Regions from separate parts of the Arthrobacter sp. MOO21 genome, predicted to be linked through region 1. Evidence: predicted binding sites of a transcription regulator. Region 1 holds the regulator's gene; each other region holds the start of a gene.
The links. Region 1 encodes LexA, which represses DNA repair genes until DNA is damaged. Its sites were predicted from a motif close to TCGAACANNTGTTCGA; they were not measured.

Region 1 (2,195 bases):
CAGGCAGCTTGCCAGGTCACGGCTCATGCTCATCCTGGAACTCTGCGAGCGGCTGATCGCCGCCCGGGAGAACCGCGAGGTGGTCTGGTTCTCCCGCGCCAGCACATTCGATCCGGGCCAGGCGTATTCCCAGCCGGACGAGAGCGCGCCGGTACTGATCAACATCGCCCCGCTCTCCGTCGCCGGAAGGCTGCGCGAAGGGCTCTTCGCCGGGCACACGGTCGTGCTGACGTCCGCTACGTTGGCCATCGGTTCCGCGTTTGAACCGGCCGCGGGCGGCCTGGGCCTGATTGGCGAGGGCGCACCCAGCTGGACCGGGGTGGATGTTGGCTCGCCCTTCGACTACCCGCGGCAGGGGATCCTCTATGTGGCCGGGCACCTGCCCAAACCCGGGCGCGGTGTTTCGCCCGAAGCGCTGGCCGAACTGGAAGCACTCATCAAGGCCTCCGGCGGGGGAGCGCTGTGCCTGTTTTCGTCCCGCCGCGCGGCGGAGGAGGCCGCGGATGCCCTCCGCGCCAAGGTCGGCGTGAAGATCCTCTGCCAGGGTGAGTCCACCATGACCGCGCTGGTCAAGCAGTTCGCGGACGAACCTGACACCTGCCTGTTCGGAACCATGTCGCTGTGGCAGGGGGTGGATGTTCCCGGCGGGTCGTGCCGGCTGGTGGTGATCGACCGGATTCCGTTCCCGCGCCCGGATGACCCCCTGATGACGGCACGTTCACGGGCCGTGGCACAGGCCGGGGGCAACGGTTTCATGTCCGTCTCAGCAACCCATGCAGCGATCCGCCTCGCGCAGGGGCCGGCCGGCTCATCAGGTCAACGGGGGACAAAGGCGTGGTGGCTGTCCTGGATTCCCGCCTGGCCACCGAACGCTATGCCGGATTCCTGCGGGCTGCCCTGCCGCCGTTCTGGTCCACCACGGACCGCAGCAAGGCTTTGGCGGCCCTCAGCCGGCTGGGGGCCGAAGCCTCCGCCTAGGACGGGTACAGCGGATCAGCGGGTACGGCGGATCACAGTGAGCGCAGGACGGAGACCACTTTGCCCATGATGGTGGCGTGGTCGCCCAGGATGGGCTCGTACTGCGTGTTCTGCGGGAGCAGCCAGGTGTGGCCATCGCGCTGCCGGAACGTCTTGACCGTGGCCTCGTCATCCAGCAGCGCAGCGACGATGTCACCGTTGGCGGCGTCAGCCTGGCGCCGGACCACCACCCAGTCGCCGTCGCAAATGGCCGCATCCACCATCGAATCACCGGCCACCTTGAGCATGAAGAGCTCACCCTGGCCGACGAGCTGGCGGGGGAGCGGCATGACATCTTCAATCACCTGGTCCGCCAGGATGGGACCGCCGGCCGCAATGCGGCCCACCAGCGGAACCATGGCGGTATCCAGCGCTGTGGGCAGCTCCGTTACGGTGGCTCCTGCACCGGGTGCGTGCAGCGACGGCGTACCCTCGGCCTTGGCTGCGCCACGGTCCAGGGTGAGGGGCATCAGCACTTCCATGGCGCGGGGCCGTTTCGGGTCCCTGCGGAGGTAGCCGAGCTTTTCCAGCTGTGAAAGCTGGTGGGTCACACTCGAAAGGCTTGCGAGGCCCACCGTATCCCCGATCTCGCGCATTGAGGGCGGATATCCGTTCTCATTGACTGAGCGCTGGATCGTTTCGAGGATCTTCTTCTGCCGTGGTGTCAGGCCCTTGGCGCTCCTCTTGTGCTGCGGGGCCGTCCTGCCTCCGGCGGCTGCTGCTGCCATAAACGCCAATGCCTTTCGGTTGCCACCGGACCTCCCGCACCGTGCTGTCCAACAGCGCTGCCGGAAGGATCCCCACCGTCATTGTCAGACCCTGCTGGTCAACTTTCCTGGTGGTTGTTCTTTGTTCTCAAAGCTAGGCCAGCCACATCGCTTTTTCAAACATTTGTTCTAGCGAGTCTCGACATTGTTCGTTGATAAGTGCTAAAACTGAACCAGCAAAGTTCGAACATGTGTTCTAGTCCGCGTCTACCCGTTCGAAGATGGCACCGGAAAACCAGATCCGGGGTGATCTTCAGAAGGGATGGCCGCGGCGGGTGCGGAAGGCGGTACCTCCGCCGGTGCCCGGCCGGTTTGGTTGCAGCACAGTATTGGTCCAGGAGGGCTAAGTTCATGTCAGCTTTATCTCTTCCCCAGGTTTCCCGTCCGCGGCAGTTCCCGGTGCAGCAACTG
Region 2 (2,195 bases), 770 kb from region 1:
GCTGAGGGTGATGGGGGGAATCCCGTCCGGCGGGCTGACCCCGGCCTCGGCCCGCATCTGGCGCACGTCCCACAGCGACAGCACCAGGCCATGGTTCACCTGGATGAACAGGACTTCATCGGCTACTTCGCGGTGCACCGGCCAGCCAAGGCCGTCAACATAGAAGGCCCGCGAGCGGGAAACGCTGCGGACGCCGAGGGAGATAAAGTCGACTCTGGGCTCCATGCTTCGATAGTGTCAGATGATGGCGACAATTCAAGGAAACGATAGGGATGCCCGGGCCGACAGGGAACAGCTCGCTGCCGTTCGGATCGCCGTGGACGAGGTGGACGAGCAGATTGTCACCCTCATCGCACGCCGCGAACGGCTGATCCGGATTGCCGGGACGCTCAAGGGCGACGACGCCGAAGTGCGGGCGCCCGGACGCGTGGAGCGGATCATCGAGAATGTCCGGTCAGCTGCGGAGAAAAAGGACATCGACCCGGACATCGTTGAATCGACCTACCGGGCCATGATCTCCGCTTTCATCGAACTTGAAATGCGGATCCACAAGGAAAGCAGCTGAGGCTACAGCGCTTCCTCCACCGGGACTCCGTGCTGGAACTCCCGGCCGTCGGCCTCGCTGAAGGCAGACAGAACATGTCCCTTGCCGAGTCCGTTCAGGGCTGACCGGGGAAAGCTGCCCGTGATGGTGGAACCGGAATGGGTCACGCCTGAAAGATCGTAGTCTTCCTCGATTCCCTGGTCCCGGTTGAACGAGTAGCAGGCGATCGCCTTCCCGTTCATGAACTCGATGCATAGTCGCCGTTGCGACGAATAGTCCGGTGCAGCCCCCATCAACCCCACCACGTAGGCGCCGGAGCCGGGAATTGTCCCGTCGATGTCAAACGTGGCCACAAGGGTGGAGTCCTGGGTTTTGATGCTTGCCTGCTTCAGGAGTGCTTCATCGGTATCCATGCCATCATCCTGCTCCCTGGCGGACGGTCCGTCCACCCCTGCCTAGGTTTAACCTCCAGCCCGGCGTAGACTGATTCAATTCGAACACATCTTCGAATAGAAGGTTCGGCAAGAGTACGTCCGGGGAGGTGCACATGGGCATGTTCAGCGAGTCCGTTGATGTGGTGTGTTCTGCCGCCGGGCAGCCGGAATCCCTTACCTGGGCAGGGGTGGACTATACGGTCTGCGCCGAACCCCTGCGCTGGTATGAACGGCGCCAATGGTGGGTGGAAGACACCCGGGCGCCCCTGGGTGGCGGTCCGGGAGTGGTGGACCACGAAATCTGGCGGGTCCAGGTGCTGCCGGCTTCCGCCGCTACAGCTGATGAACCCCTCACCCTTGACCTCACGCGCCATATCCGCAGTGGCCGCTGGCGGCTGCTGCGGATCCATGACGGCCTGCGCCCCAGAACTGCCTGACCAGAACAGCATGAGCTTCACCCATCTTCACGTTTCCACTGCCTTCAGCGCCCACTATGGGGTCTCCTGGCCGGAGGAGCTGGCAGCAGCAGCGGCCGCTGACGGTGCCACGGCGCTAGCCTGCACCGACCGCGACGGACTCTACGGCACCATCAAGCACCTCAAGGCATGCATGGCCGCGGGCATCGACCCCATTGTGGGGGTGGACCTTGCGGTCTTTGACGACGACGGCGACCACCGCACCCAAGTGGCAGGCCGGGTGGTGGTGCTGGCCCGCGGGCACAACAACGGCGCGGGGTACCGGGCCCTCTGCAGGCTGGTGTCCGATGCCCATGCCAGGACCTCTGGAAAAGCCGGGGGAGCGGTGCCGGCAGCAGTCACCCGCGCCGAACTGGCATCCCGCACCCTTGACCCCCACACCCTCAAGCCGGTGCTGGCTGTCCTGCTGGGACCTGATTCCGACGTCGGCCGTGCCATGGGAGGCCGGAGGTACCTGCGGCCCAGGACCCTGTTCAAGCAATGGCTGGACGCCATGCCACGCGGGACCATAGTGGCCGAAATCGTCTCGCAGCTCAGCGCACCGGGATCACCCTTCAGCACTTCCCATGCAGTCCGCATGCTGAGGCTCGCCGAGGAACACCATGTGCCGGCGATCCTCACCAACGCCGTGAGGTACTGTGCGGCTGACGGCGCGCCCACTGCCGACGTCCTGGACTCGGCAAGGACCCTGAAGTCCCTGCCGGAACTGGCAGTGGAGCCCCTCCTGCAGCCAACCGGCCA
Region 3 (2,195 bases), 1.8 Mb from region 1:
CAGGGTGCCGGACAGGCAGACGGTGGCGATTCCGGTGCGCATCAGGCGGCCACCTCCTCGGCGGCGACGAGCTCCAGGAAGTGGCTGCGCATGCGGTCCGGGTCGGCGTCCAGGCCGGTGAAAATGCGGAAGGCGTCGGCGGCCTGGCCCACAGCCATCCGGCCGCCGTCCAGGACGTCGCAGCCCTTGGCGCGGGCGCCGCGGACCAGCTCGGTCTCGATGGGGCGGTAGACGATGTCGGCCACCCAGTGCCGGGACTCGAGCAAGTCCAGGTCCAGCGGAACGCCCGGGTGGGCAGCCATGCCCACCGGGGTGCAGTGCACCAGACCGTCGGCGAGGGGCATCAGCTGCGGCAGCTCCGCCGTCGTGCCCGCTGTTACGGTGCGGTCCGGGAACAAGCCGGCCAGTTCGGCGGCCCGCGCCGCCGCCCGTGCGGGGTCCATGTCGACCAGGTCCAGGCGGCGGACGCCGGCGGTGAGCAGGGCGTAGGCGACGGCGGACCCCGCGCCGCCGGCGCCGAGCTGCACCACGCGGCCCAGGTCCGCCCCGGGCAGGCCGGATGCCAGGGCGGCGGCGAAGCCGGAGAAGTCGGTGTTGTGGCCGATGAAGCGGCCCTCCCGGATGACCACCGTGTTGACGGCACCCAGGCGGCGGGCGTCGGCGGAGATTTCGTCCAGGTGCTCCAGGACCAGCTGCTTGCAGGGGTGGGTGATGTTGAGCCCGTTGAAGCCCAGGGTGCGTGCGCTCTGCAGGATGCTGCCCACGGCGTCGCCCCCTAGTCCCAGTTCCAGCAGGTCGATGGGGCGGTAAAGGTAGCGCAGGCCCTGCACGTCACCTTCCCGTTCGTGCATGGGCGGCGTGAGCGACGGCGTGACGCCGTCTCCAACCAGTCCCACGAGGTAGGACTCAGTTCGAATACTCATCCGTGCAGCTCCTTTGGTAACGGCACCGGGAGCCCGAATTGCGGAAGGCGTGCCGGTGATAGGGATTACAGTACAGCAAATGTTCACTTCTCGCACTAGTGTTCTAGATGCGAACATAATATTTTGCGCGGCATCTGTTGCTAGCCGCGCTGCGGCAGGCGGGCGGCCAGTTCGGCGGCGGCCTCCTGGAGGACCGGGACGTGGGCCTCGAGCTCCTCCAGGCCCATGCGGAAGACGGGGACGGCAGTCGCAAGCGACGCAAAGGCATGGCCCTGGCTGTTGAGCACGGGCACCGCCACCGCACGCATGCCCGCCTCGTTCTCCTCGTCCATGACGGCGTACCCGCGTCGGCGCACTTCCTCGATCTCCGCCCGGAAGGCGCCGCGGTCCGTGATCGACTTCTCGGCCAGGCGTTCCAGTGGAAGCTCATTCAGCAGGCGCTCCCGTTCCTCATCCTCGGCGAACGCCACCAGGGCTTTGCCGACGGCGGTGGTGGACAGGGAGCCCAGGTGGCCGGGGTCGCTGGTCACTCGGAAGGTCTGGGGGCCATCCACCTTACTGACGGTCAGGTGGTGCAGACCGTCGCGGACACTGAGGATGGTGGCCTCGCCGGTCTGCTCGGTGACCCTGCGCAGGATGGGCATGGCGGTTCCGGCGAAACCATGATGGTTGGACACCCGCTGGCCCAGCTGGAAGACCCGCAGGCCCAGGTGGTACCGGCGGCCGTCGGGCTCGTAGTCGACGAAGCCGTCGCGGGTCAGCGACCCGAGCAACCGGTACGTGGTGCTGAACGGCAGTTCCGCCCGGCGGGAGATCTCCGCGGCACTGGCGCCGCGCGGCTCGTCGCCCAGGAGGACCAGCAGGCCCAGGGCCTTGCCCACCATGTCCGTACGCTCGGCGGGACGTGCGCCCACCTTGGCTTCCGGGGGCATGGCGTTCACGGGCTCTGCGGCGGCGGGGGCAGCAACAGCGGATTCTTCATTGGCCGCTGTGGTTTGGTTCACACTCATGGTTCGATATTGCCACAATGTGAGAGCTATTTCTAGATCGTGATTATTTTCTTGACAGGTGACTGCCCTCACAGTCATAGTTTCTTTATCGCGCAAGTAGCTCCCACCATGTGGCTACTGACGCCGGGTCTCTTCCGGACTCCAGCCGCACCGCGCCCCGCCCGCACCAAGGCAGCGGCGGCTGCGACCCCAGATCCATCGCGACAATGTCGTCACACCAAAGGAACACCATGAGCCAGACACTTCCGTCCACCGGGGCGGG
Region 4 (2,195 bases), 1.4 Mb from region 1:
CGGCTGTAGTTCAGGCACATGCTCAGGCTCTCGTTCGCGGCCACGCGGGTGCCCCCGACCGATATGCGGCTTCCCGCGGGCAGCGGCGGGCCGGCGGGCATGACCAGTGTTTCGCCGTCGAACCGGGTTCCTTCGGGGAAGATCAGCGTGTAGTCGTCACCGCCCTCCGCCTGAAGGACAACGCAGCCGGCGCCGTCGTTGCCCAAGGTTCCACTGAGCCGGGCCGGCACACGCGGGGCTGACCACTGTCCCGAATGGACGATGGCCTTCTGGCCGCCGCTTTGGAGCAGCGTGGCGGGTACCTCCTGCCGTTCCGGAACCAGCCTGAACGCGTACCTGCCCTCCGCGCCCTCGCCGGGGCTCATGATGAACTCCACCCCCTGGGCGGCGAGCGCCACCTGGGTCTTGAAGACGTGCCCATCGCAGGGAACCTGCACCGGGGCGAGGACCTCGGCCCCGGCGTCGCTGGCGAGCGACAGTTGGGTGTCCGCGGGCCCGTCGCAGGTGAAGTGCACGTCATAGCTGCCCGGCTGTGCGGCAAAACCGAAGCTGACGGTGGTGTTGGAGCTGGTGGAACCGGCGAACTGGCCGGGCACGGCGGGTTGTAGCTGTTGTGCGGACCAGTTCCGCATCTCTTCCAACTCCAATTCCCGCGGATCCGCGCCGGGCGCCTTGGAGTTTCCCGTGACGGGCGGCGGGGCCGTGCCGCCCTCCGTCCGGGGCGTGCCCACGCCCTCAGGCGGGCCGCTGTACCCGCACCCGGTCAAGGCACTGAGCAGCACTGCCGGAACCAACCAGGACTTAACGAACCGCATCCGCTTTCCCCCAAAGCTGAAGTGGTCCCAGCCTAGCCCTTGGATGCCCCGTCCGCCTCGGCGTGCCTGTATCCATTTCGTGGCTGGCCCGGGGTCCCCGTTGTCAGCGCACGGAGCTACACTGAACTTATCGAACATATTTTCGAATAAAGGTGTGTTGTGGGCGTTATTATCGGTCCCCGCGTGATAGATGCGGGCGCCTCGTTGTTCTCGGTGCTGATCTCCCCGGTGGCTGTCGCGGCAGGGTTTCCCTCCCCCGCACAGGACTACTTCGACGGCCGGATCGACCTGAACGCGCACCTCATCAAGGACATCACCAGCACCTACGTGGTGAGGGTGACCGGAAGTTCCATGGAAGGCGCCGGAATCAGCGACGGTGATGAGCTGATCGTGAACCGGGCACTGGAACCCAAGGACGGTTCGGTGGTGGTTGCGGTCCTCGACGGCGAGCTGACGGTCAAACGCCTGCGGATCACGCCCACCGGCGTCATCCTGCAGGCGGAGAACCCGAAGTATCCGGACATCCGGGTCGCCGCACTGTCCGAGCTGACCATCTGGGGCGTCGCCACCAGGTGCCTGCACCATGTGTGAGTGCCGCTAATGGCCAGGCCTGCCATCATGCGGCAGATGCCGCAGATCGCCCATGTGGACGTCAACTGCTTCTACGCCTCCGCGGAGCGTGCGTTCGATCCGTCCCTGGAGGGCCGGCCACTGGTGGTGCTGTCCAACAACGATGGCTGCGCCGTGACCCGGTCCCCGGAGGCCAAAGCGCTTGGCATTGCCACGGGCGAGCCCTGGTTCAAGCTCGCGCCCCGGGCCAAGGAGTGGGGGCTGGTGGCCAGGTCCAGCAACTACGAGCTGTACGGCGACATCAGTGCCCGGGTAATGGAACTGCTGGGCAGGTACTCGGCGTGGCTGGAGGTTTACAGCATCGATGAGGCGTTCCTGGGCGTCAAAGGTGAACCGGACCAGCTGCTGGCCCTGGGGCGCAGGATGAAGGATGCCGTCCGGCGCAGCGTGGGGGTGCCGGTCTGCGTGGGAATCGCCCCCACCAAGACCCTCGCCAAGCTCTGCAACAAATGGGCCAAGAACAATGCCGCGTTCGGCGGCGTCTGCCTCTGGGACTGCGTCCCGCCTGAGGCGCGGGACGGGCTGATGGCCCGGCTGCCCGTGGCCGAGATCTGGGGCATCGCCGGCCGGCTCTCCAAACGCCTGAACGGCATAGGCATCTTCACCGTGCTGGACCTTGTCCGCGCCGACCCGGTAGCGATCAGGGACAAGTTCTCCGTGGTGCTGATGCGCACGGTCCTGGAACTGCGCGGCACTGCCTGCATTCCCATGGAGGAGGAACGCATCGGCCGTGACCAGCTGATCTTCTCC

Region 2: a site for LexA is predicted at 1,038-1,053, ahead of AC2JAJ_RS17280 (DUF6504 family protein). Genes of this name have one in related genera too.
Region 3: a site for LexA is predicted at 1,014-1,029, ahead of AC2JAJ_RS08385 (shikimate dehydrogenase). Genes of this name have one in related genera too.
Region 4: a site for LexA is predicted at 946-961, ahead of AC2JAJ_RS06795 (LexA family protein). Genes of this name have one in related genera too.

Annotation. Positions count from the first base shown of each region.
Region 1 covers NZ_CM170671.2:43,393-45,587, reverse strand. The annotation lists partial or broken gene AC2JAJ_RS00215 (ATP-dependent DNA helicase) at 1-978, shown strand, start outside; gene lexA (transcriptional repressor LexA) at 1,011-1,745, opposite strand; gene AC2JAJ_RS00205 (LysM peptidoglycan-binding domain-containing protein) at 2,136-2,195, shown strand, end outside.
Region 2 covers NZ_CM170671.2:3,701,798-3,703,992, forward strand. The annotation lists gene AC2JAJ_RS17265 (VOC family protein) at 1-225, opposite strand, end outside; gene AC2JAJ_RS17270 (chorismate mutase) at 242-565, shown strand; gene AC2JAJ_RS17275 (hypothetical protein) at 568-957, opposite strand; gene AC2JAJ_RS17280 (DUF6504 family protein) at 1,092-1,415, shown strand; partial or broken gene AC2JAJ_RS17285 (DNA polymerase III subunit alpha) at 1,426-2,195, shown strand, end outside.
Region 3 covers NZ_CM170671.2:1,814,344-1,816,538, reverse strand. The annotation lists gene AC2JAJ_RS08390 (bifunctional sugar phosphate isomerase/epimerase/4-hydroxyphenylpyruvate dioxygenase family protein) at 1-42, opposite strand, end outside; gene AC2JAJ_RS08385 (shikimate dehydrogenase) at 42-923, opposite strand; gene AC2JAJ_RS08380 (IclR family transcriptional regulator) at 1,064-1,933, opposite strand; gene AC2JAJ_RS08375 (MFS transporter) at 2,164-2,195, shown strand, end outside.
Region 4 covers NZ_CM170671.2:1,465,605-1,467,799, forward strand. The annotation lists gene AC2JAJ_RS06790 (hypothetical protein) at 1-815, opposite strand, end outside; gene AC2JAJ_RS06795 (LexA family protein) at 975-1,406, shown strand; gene AC2JAJ_RS06800 (Y-family DNA polymerase) at 1,416-2,195, shown strand, end outside.